3 regions of the Desulfosporosinus sp. SYSU MS00001 genome follow, and region 1 is predicted to be linked to each of the others. Evidence: riboswitches for the same ligand, from Rfam matches in the RefSeq annotation. Region 1 holds a riboswitch; each other region holds the start of a gene.
The links. A riboswitch is a leader RNA that binds a small molecule or an ion and turns the genes downstream of it on or off. The one in region 1 is predicted to bind cyclic di-AMP.

Region 1 (3,120 bases):
AAAGCTGGAATAAATATGGATGCAGTCAAACGAATGGGAGAAGTTATCTTAAATTGCGCTCAAAAAACTTCTGCTCAAGATGGAATTGGTGCAGCGAAACTTGTTGTTTTCTGTAATGCTCCAGAAGATAATCCTTTCATGGCGGGTGCATTCCATGGTGTTGGAGAACCAGATTGTGTGATTAATGTTGGGGTAAGCGGTCCGGGGGTTGTAGCAAAAGTTGTGAAAGAATTTCCTGATGCAGATTTTGGGGAACTCTCCAATCTCATAAAACAGACTGCCTTTAAAATTACACGAATGGGTGAACTGATTGGCCGAGCAGCATCGAAGGCTTTACAAGTTCCCTTTGGAATTGTCGATTTGTCCTTGGCTCCAACACCGGCTATTGGGGATAGTGTTGCTGAGATTCTAGAAAATATGGGTCTTGAACGTTGTGGAACGCATGGTACGACGGCTGCTTTAGCCTTATTAAATGATGCGGTTAAAAAGGGCGGTGCCATGGCTTCTTCTCATGTGGGAGGCTTAAGTGGTGCATTTATCCCTGTCTCAGAGGATGCCGGAATGGTTAAGGCTGTGGAGGTTGGGGCTTTGGATCTGGATAAATTGGAAGCCATGACCTGTGTCTGTTCTGTTGGACTAGACATGATTGCCGTGCCAGGGGATGTGAGTTCTGAAACCATCTCTGCAATTATCGCTGACGAAGCTGCTATTGGCATGATTAATAAAAAAACAACTGCTGTCAGAATCATTCCTGCTATCGGTAAAAAGGCTGGGGAACGTGTGGAATTTGGAGGCCTATTGGGCGGAGCTCCGGTCATGAATGTTCATCCGTTTTCCTCGAAAACCTTTATTAATCGCGGCGGTCGGATTCCCGCTCCAATTACAAGTTTATCCAACTAATAGATTTGCTTTTTTAGTGTCTAAATAACTGATTTTATCTGAAAAACTTAGTTTAGATGACAAAAAGAATCCGTAATTATCTTTATACTTTATTAATCGAAGGTATAAATGGCTAAAAGGTTTTTTACAAAGTTATGATAATCAGGTACAATAGGCAATGTAATCACAACAACTAATTTTGCTTTGGGCTATGGAGCGTTATTCTAGTGCACGATTGGCAATCGAAGGCGGGCCTAATAATCCGCCGAGGGCATACCGATGAAGTTCCTGGTGGTGGCTTTCGACGCCCAGTCGAGGGTTGTTGCTGGGAGTTAAGGAATGAGGGGGATCCGCAATGGCATGCGGGCGCTACCCTTTTCCGTGGAGGCCTAAGTGCGTGGCTTTTATAGCTACGGCTTAGGGTAGAACCTGCATTAGGAAGGAACTTAGTGCAGTGTAGCCTGCCTTGAGGTGGAAAAGTTGGGAAGGCTTTAAGAGGTTTGGAGGGCGTTGGCCGATGCTTTTCAAACTGCCGGAAATGCTTTTCTGCAAAAGAGGCTAGATTGTCTAGGAGTGTTAAGGAAACTTCTAGAACGTTAACTTAAGAGGATTGAAGTGAGGACTAAGTGGTGATCAAGTTCTGGTGATGGCGACATCCCAGGCTGGGGAAAAGGAGAAATCGCCTTTAGGGAAACCGAAGGAACTCAGCGGGAAAACCTACTTGACCTAAGCCTCAATATTGACTCTTTAGCCTCCTATTGTCCAAATAAAGTCCGTCTCTCAATTTGAGAGGCGGTTTTTATTTGTTTTACTATTGGTTATTATGGTGCATATTTCCATGAATTATTGCAGGGATTTTTAGACATACTGGCGAATAGCCTAACATAGGCGAATAGACTAATATAAAATGCTGAATCCAAACTTATGTTTGGAGCGGGGGATTTTATTGGGGTGAATCACGAATTCTCGTGTAGGGCTTACACCTTTAGCCCGAATCCGTCAACTAACCTCGTAAGCAAATGAAAGGTGGACTCTCATTGCTAATTTCCTCATCCGGACGGATGTGGTTAGGAAGCACAGTTCTGGCTGGTTTAATGTTGGCGAGCAGTTTATCAGTATCGGTTCCAGCAGCGGGTAAAATCGCAGCCAAGACAACGTTAATTTCCATTCCAACTGCGCCCTATACTAACATCGTCCGCACTCAGTTGCAGTGGCAAACTGCTTCTCTTACTTTCCAGGAGGGTAAGGATTCAACACCTGTTTCGAAACCCGTTTCATCGGCTTCAAGTACACCAAATAACGTAACAGAATCAGCAGATAAACTTCAATCAAGAGTTGTCCCGGAGCCAGCGGCACGATCAAAATCAATTCAAGTCGCTGCTGAGTCTCAGAAACAAGTATCGCGTTCGGTTACCTCTCAATTAATCAATAATGCTCTAAGCTTGCAGGGTGTTCCCTATCGTTTTGGGGGAACAAGTCGAAACGGCTTTGATTGTTCAGGGTTTACTCAATATGTCTATCGAGCCTCGAATACTTCATTGCCGAGAACTGCCGCAGAGCAATTTAGAATTGGAACCGTTATCAGTCGAGGACAGCTACAGGCAGGTGACTTAGTATTTTTCTCCACCTACGCTTCGGGCGCTTCTCACGTGGGTATTTATATTGGAGGGGGACGCTTTGTTCATGCTTCGAATAAAGGGATTCGTGTTACAAATCTGAGTGATAACTATTACGCAAACCGTTATTTGGGTGCCCGTCGAGTCAATTAGACTATGTTATCAAGGATTCATAAAAACAACAGCGAGAGATCGCTGTTGTTTTTATGATCAATCTAACAACGGGGAATCCAGGGAACGGGTCTGTATTGGAGACACTCCCCGCTTGATTTTGTCAAAGAAGCATTAATATTGCTTATATAGTTATCAGATATATTACATTGATGTGTGCGTTTGTAGTAACATTTTCGGCATAATTCTACTCTGTAATTCAAAATCATGGAATAGATTTCTCCTTAGGTAAAAGGTCATGGTTACCTGTAGGGTGAAAGTAATTAAAAATAGAGAGGGCAATTCCTTCGGGGAGCCCTGTAGACTGAAGTTCTTCCACAGAAGCCTGTTGTATTTCAGCAAGGGAAGAAAAATGCTGTAAGAGATGTTGCTTGCGTTTAGGGCCTATTCCTGATATTCCGTCAAGAACAGACAAGGTCATATTCTTGGTGCGCTGTTGACGGTGAAATGTGAT
Region 2 (3,120 bases), on a different contig from region 1:
CACAGATCGGGTCGTCGATATTAAACCTTTTTGAAGTATCTGAATGTATTTGTTATCGATTTGGCTGCCAGGCACCATTTCCTGCTCAGCAGATGTGGCTGTAATCTTTCCTGTCATATCAAAAATTGTAATTTTAGCGTCAAAGATACCGGCCAGATATTTCAAGAAGTCCTGCTGAGCCTGAGCCTGAACCTGACTGTTTGATCGCTGATCAAACGGGACGCTCCATGGGCTGTCCGTTTGTTGGAGTAAAGCAAAGTTTACTCGTTTAGCTTCCCGTAACAATTCTTGTTGAATCTGATCGTAGGTTACCTGCTTAACCACAAAGCTGGAAAAGAGCATCACGACAAGAAAAGCAATGACAAAAGCTGTGACATTCGTAAACAAGATCCTGGTGTAAAGATTTTTGTTAAATTGTTCCTGCAGTAAACGTTTAATACGAAGCCCAAATCGATGCAGGGCTCGGATTACCCATTGAAGTTTTTGCCTGCCCTTCTCCAGATATATATTCACGGCGTGGTCGCTCCTCCTTTGGCAGGAGGTGTAAACTGGTATCCCACACCCCAGACGGTTGTCAAGTATTCAACCGGCAAAGATGCCAGTTTGGTCCTTAACCTGCGGATGTGGACATCAATTGTCCGCTGATCACCGAAGAAATCATATCCCCAGACAGCTGCAAGCAGTTCCTCCCGGCTGAAAATCCGGCGCGGATTCAGGGCAAGGTAATACATCAAATCGAATTCTTTGGGAGTAACTTCCGCTTTTTCACCATCAATCAAAACGGTCCTGGTATCCGCCAGGATTTCCAGCCCCGGATATTTTAATTTCCAATACGTTGCTTTTTCTATCGGTTGGGTACGGCGCAAGACCGCTTTTATTCTGGCCACCAATTCCCTGGGACTGAACGGTTTGGAAACATAATCATCTGCTCCCATTTCCAGTCCCAAAACGCGGTCTGCTTCCTCCCCCTTAGCTGTGAGCATGATAATCGGAACCATCCGAACCGCCCTTAATTTACGACAGAGGGTTAACCCGTCCTGACCAGGAAGCATGATATCAAGGATTACCACATCAGGATTTTCCCGGTCGAATACGGCGAGAACCAAGTCGCCGTCACTCACACCAATAACTTTAAAACCTTCCCTTTCCCCATATAATTTGACCAGTTCCAAAACGTTTTGGTCATCGTCAACCAGCAGTACCTTACCACAATAGGCCATTTTTTTCCTCCCTCGGCGGCGGATTTCCAACAAAGCATTGAGCCCATTTTTACAATCCAGAAGTTACAGTCAAAGGGACATTTTGGTATGGATCTCCGACGATCTCGCCAATTCCAACATCAATAATGTTTCTCTTAAAAGAGCTTCCTGCTTCCAAGAGTTCGAAACCGCCAATGGATTTATTCCAAATCACCTGGTACATAACCGAGGAAATGCTAATAACATCACCTTCATAAACATTACTACCCTTGGCATCAGACAAACCTGTCCACTGCAGCAAGTCAAACTTTTCAGCCGGTTCCCACGAACGACCGGGCACACTGACTGCGAAGGGAGCTAACGTCTGCGTATCAAAGGAAATGGCTTGAGGCTTAAACATTTTTTGCCTGACCTTATCCCAAACTCGGAATTTAAGTTCTTTCAATTTACTTCCTCCTTGAAACCTCCATAGTGTCTCACTTAGTAATACATAAGAATATTACTTTTTATGGGGGTACCAATAATAATAAACTCATTTTTTTATTTCATCCAACGATTTATATCCCGGAAGGAACCGGCAAGTTGGCAGTCCTCCTTTCAAAATGCATAAAAGAGTCCTGCGTTAACATACTGAACGCAGGACCCTATTTCAGAAGTTTTCTCTTGAAAGCGCTTACGAAGTTAGCTGATGGATTCGGGCTAAGAGATAGCCCTACCGGCTTAAGCCGGATTCACCCCGAAAATATGGGTCCCCCGTTTCCACTAAGTGCGGAACTCAGCGCGTCTTTAGCTATTTAGTTGGAATGACTGACAACTAGTTTTTAGTATTATAAGTTGGCGGCCAAAACGTGTCAACCTTATTCGTCCAGGAAGATGTTTCCTGGACCGGAAGGCGTTAAAATGATAGGAGTTCTTCGCCTCCTTTCGTAATTATACCGGAGGTATATTAAATGGTATTTACCAAACTATGAACGTGTTTTACGAAAGTGTGAACAAATGTTACAAACCAGAGATTACACAATTATGCTGATTAGTTATCCGTACATACAAGTGCCATACAACTGTCGACCAACTACTTCACTCGTATAGAGGATAATGGTACAATATGACCTAGGAATCGGGAATTTATTACGGATTTAATTATAATTTCTCGGGGAGGTATCACGTTTTGCAGCCTTACTTTCATACTAACTCATATGACACCCCTCCAAATAAACGTTTTTTAGGGGACCGTCTTGTTCTGGATACCCGGTTGGTTTTTGTAGCCGGAGTAGTCAATGTTATAAACCAGGCACGTATTTTGGCGAATCAAGGACGCTATGATGATGCTGTTTGGGTTAAATCGAGCATCGATATCTTAAAAATTATTGAAGGATGCGGCGGTAAATTTCATTTAAGAGGGTTAGATAATATCTCTTCTTGTCATGAGCCGGTTGTATTTATTAGTAATCATATGAGCACCTTGGAAACTTTTGTTTTTCCTTGCTTAATCGAACCCTTCATGAATGTGACGTTTGTTGTTAAAGACAGCTTAATTAAACATCCGTTTTTTGGCTCAATCATGCGTTCAAGAGATCCCATCGTCGTAGGCAGAGATAACCCTCGGGAAGACTTTAAAATAGTCATGGAAAAAGGAAAAGAGCTTTTAAATAAAGGAACATCTGTAATCATATTCCCTCAGAGTACGAGAACCTTAACCTTTGAACCTGAAAAATTTAATTCCTTAGGGATCAAATTAGCCAAGGCTGCTGGGGTTAAAGTAATTCCGGCAGCAATTAAAACTGATTTCTGGGGAAATGGCAAAATCCTTAAAGACTTGGGGCCAATAAGCAGGAATAAGCCTATATACATGAATTTTGGAGAGCCATTCTCAATAAAAGGCAGTGGTAAGGATGAACATCAAGCCATCGTTGATTTTATA
Region 3 (3,120 bases), on a different contig from region 1:
CACGCCTTTATCAGCTATAAACAAATCGATGGCTTCGTTAAAAGCGATCAAAGCCTCTGATAATTCCTCATCTCTGCCCCATTCCAGAAAATGAAAACACGCCTGACTAGCCACATGACAAATAAACATTTGAGATTTGGCCAAAAAATCCTCTCGGGCTTTCGAATCCTCTTTCAAACGCTGCCACGTCGATTGGTCTTCCCATTCCGGCATGCTTTCTTCCTCCTACCCTTTTATACGATAGGGCTTCTACTTTTTATGGGGGCTCGCCCCAAATTTTCTTCAAATTCTTCTACAAAAACAAAAATAATGACATCTAAATATCCAACTTTAACTATTCGACACCTCGTTAAGCATTTCCTCTCAAATTAACCAAGCCCTCTTCGATCCTTATGGTAATTATTCAGTGAACTGTTCGGCTAAAGAAACATAACTAAAAGATTCGGTCAAAGAATTCTCGAAAAATTCAAGAGTTACTTCTGTGCTATTTTCAGCTAAAATTCAGTTAATTTTCAGCTAAGATTCAATTACCTGTAGTAACTTGTTTTTATTGGCTTTGTTTTTGGATTAGATCATTATCAATTTTAAAGGTGTTTTTCAGAAGTTCAACTATTTAATTTAGAAAGGAAATTTTTCTATGGACGTTTCAGCAGTATCGTTTGGATCTAATAACGATTATTCTTCATCAACTAATAATAGTCAAATTAAACAAATTCAAAACCAAATACTAAAACTCCAACAAGAATTGAAAACTGAGAATCAGAGTAATGATGACGCTCAAACGAAACAAATGAAAACGCAGCAAGTGCAAGCTCAAATTGAGCTGCTGCAAGCCCAGTTAACGCAGCTTGAATTAAAGAATCAAAACAAAAATTCCGCTCAACAAAGCACGAGCAATAAAGACACACAAAACCTCAAAAATAATTTACATATGATTGATATTCAGGCTTAAAAGTAATTTAGTATGCCATAAAATTCTCTGAGTTTGCTATATAATCTACCGGGATATCTCCTAACTGCAAACTGTAAAAACGCCAAATCGATCATGATTTGGCGTTTTTACAGTTTGTTCTGGACTCTACTTATGTGAAACATATCACAATCTATATTAATGCGATTTGTATAAAAATGGTTCCCTGCCAAATATTACACATTTCATTTTAGAGGATATTAACGAATTCTGTCGAATTCTTGTTTATGAAAATATGGACGAGAAAAATAAAGCTGAATCTGGAAATTATTCTAGAACGGGGGATTTTATTTCTAAACGGGGTGAATCGCCGATATGGCGTAGGGCTGTTACCTTTTGTCCGAATCCGACAACTAACCTCGTAAGCTATGAAAGGTGAAAAGGTAATGAAATTGTCTCCAGCCCTGTCTCAACTATCAGGTGTCATTCTATCCGGGATGCTCTTGGTAGGGAATGTTCTAGTCCCATTAACGTCACAAAGCTTGAGTTTCAATTCTTTCATGAATTCTAGTATCTCAACATCCTCTTCAACGTCAGCCATTGTTCCACAATTTATTCACCAACAGTTACCTGCACAGAAAACTGATCCAATCTTTGATCCAACAATACCTACCGTGATGACAGCAATACCAAACGAGAATCAAATTCAGACGAAAACTACGCAAACAGCAGAAATCTCTCCGCCTGAAAGTACGTCATCCGTACATATGATTCAAGTTGCTCAGGCCGCGTCAAATAATTCTATGAAAGATGATGATGCCAATGTATCTCGCGGCAGCAGTAACCATTCTGACATCATCGATCATGCTGTAAGTTTAGTAGGAAAGCCCTATGTTTTTGGCGGGACATCGTTAAAAGGATTTGATTGTTCCGGATTTACTCAGTATGTTTTCGCTGGATCCGGTATTTCTCTTCCGCGAACGTCTTATGCTCAATATGCAACAGGCGGTTCCGTCAGTAAGAGTAATCTCCAACCGGGAGACTTAGTTTTCTTTTCAACGTATTCTAAGGGAGCGTCTCACGTAGGTATTTATATCGGCGGCGGAAAATTCGTGCATGCTGATAACCCTAAAAAAGGGGTAACTATTACCAGCCTGAGCGACAACTTTTACGTTAAAAATTATCTTGGAGCTCGAAGGTATAAATAATTCGCTTTAGCGTTTTATATGGTAGTTACCAAACAAGCTTTAATAAGAGCATTTAATTCAGATTGTTTTTTATTGTATAATTACGATATTTGCAGCTTATTATACGTATTATACGCCAACTGCGGACTCTTCGGGGCCCGCAGTTTTATTTTGAAACGTAAAAAGGGGTGTTACTCTACGAACTACTCATGTTCGTAGAGTAACACCCTTATTTCCATCGCTTAATCCCGCTCTAACTCATTCAGAGGGATTAAAATATGAATAATTGATTTAGTATAAAGTTTAGATTAAGTATTATTTCTCGACTTGCTACATCAGCTAATCTTTGTAAAAATGAAATTTACGGGACTACTAGAAGGGGGAAAACTGATAGGATGATTAAGATAACCTGAATAAGCCGAATCACCTGTAATTATGTTATTACCTAATATGTGTGGAACACCCATATTATAAATTTCAAGATACTTGTCAATTAATATAAAATTGTCTTCTTCAGACCAGCTAGAATTTTTAATTCTAATTATTGTAGGATTAGGGAACGAATAACTTGCTTTATAGTTTGTGGTATATCCTGTACTAACTTGGGTGACTTCTAACGTTCCATCACTATCAAATGTCAAAGTGATTTTTCCATCAGACGTTGTCCATGTACCCAAAATATCTTGCTGCACTTGGTCAATTGTTAAAGACGGAATTGGATTCTCGGGTTTAACCTCAATAGTAGCTATAGGCTTAACAGCCGTAGACTCGGCTATATTACCTATTACGCAAAAACTTCCCTCGACTGCATATTTGTTTGATTCTATAACTGGCCATGTAACATCAACTGTTTTAGTTGTCCCATCCATCATAGTAGCTGTTATCGTTGAAGGCAGGGTCGGGGCAGTTCCGATTGAAGTTGTTACACTAACTGTACTTAAATGACTTACTCCAGCTTTACCCTGTCCTAACCCTGATATAACACTATCGGGAATAATAACTGTTCCACCAAACACATCGACG

Region 2: it holds a riboswitch for cyclic di-AMP, as region 1 does, so the genes downstream of both, ACPUYX_RS11510 (YopX family protein) here and ACPUYX_RS12840 (C40 family peptidase) in region 1, are expected to answer to the same signal.
Region 3: it holds a riboswitch for cyclic di-AMP, as region 1 does, so the genes downstream of both, ACPUYX_RS16655 (C40 family peptidase) here and ACPUYX_RS12840 (C40 family peptidase) in region 1, are expected to answer to the same signal.

Annotation. Positions count from the first base shown of each region.
Region 1 covers NZ_JBNFTW010000006.1:190,145-193,264, reverse strand. The annotation lists gene ACPUYX_RS12845 (PFL family protein) at 1-900, shown strand, start outside; cyclic di-AMP (ydaO/yuaA leader) riboswitch at 1,778-1,913, shown strand; gene ACPUYX_RS12840 (C40 family peptidase) at 1,917-2,648, shown strand; gene uvrC (excinuclease ABC subunit UvrC) at 2,872-3,120, opposite strand, start outside.
Region 2 covers NZ_JBNFTW010000005.1:261,694-264,813, forward strand. The annotation lists gene ACPUYX_RS11500 (sensor histidine kinase) at 1-513, opposite strand, end outside; gene ACPUYX_RS11505 (response regulator transcription factor) at 510-1,220, opposite strand; gene ACPUYX_RS11510 (YopX family protein) at 1,270-1,644, opposite strand; cyclic di-AMP (ydaO/yuaA leader) riboswitch at 1,855-1,990, opposite strand; gene ACPUYX_RS11515 (lysophospholipid acyltransferase family protein) at 2,368-3,120, shown strand, end outside.
Region 3 covers NZ_JBNFTW010000010.1:79,459-82,578, reverse strand. The annotation lists gene sigI (RNA polymerase sigma-I factor) at 1-213, opposite strand, end outside; gene ACPUYX_RS16660 (FlxA-like family protein) at 638-952, shown strand; cyclic di-AMP (ydaO/yuaA leader) riboswitch at 1,213-1,353, shown strand; gene ACPUYX_RS16655 (C40 family peptidase) at 1,357-2,118, shown strand; gene ACPUYX_RS16650 (cell wall-binding repeat-containing protein) at 2,433-3,120, opposite strand, start outside.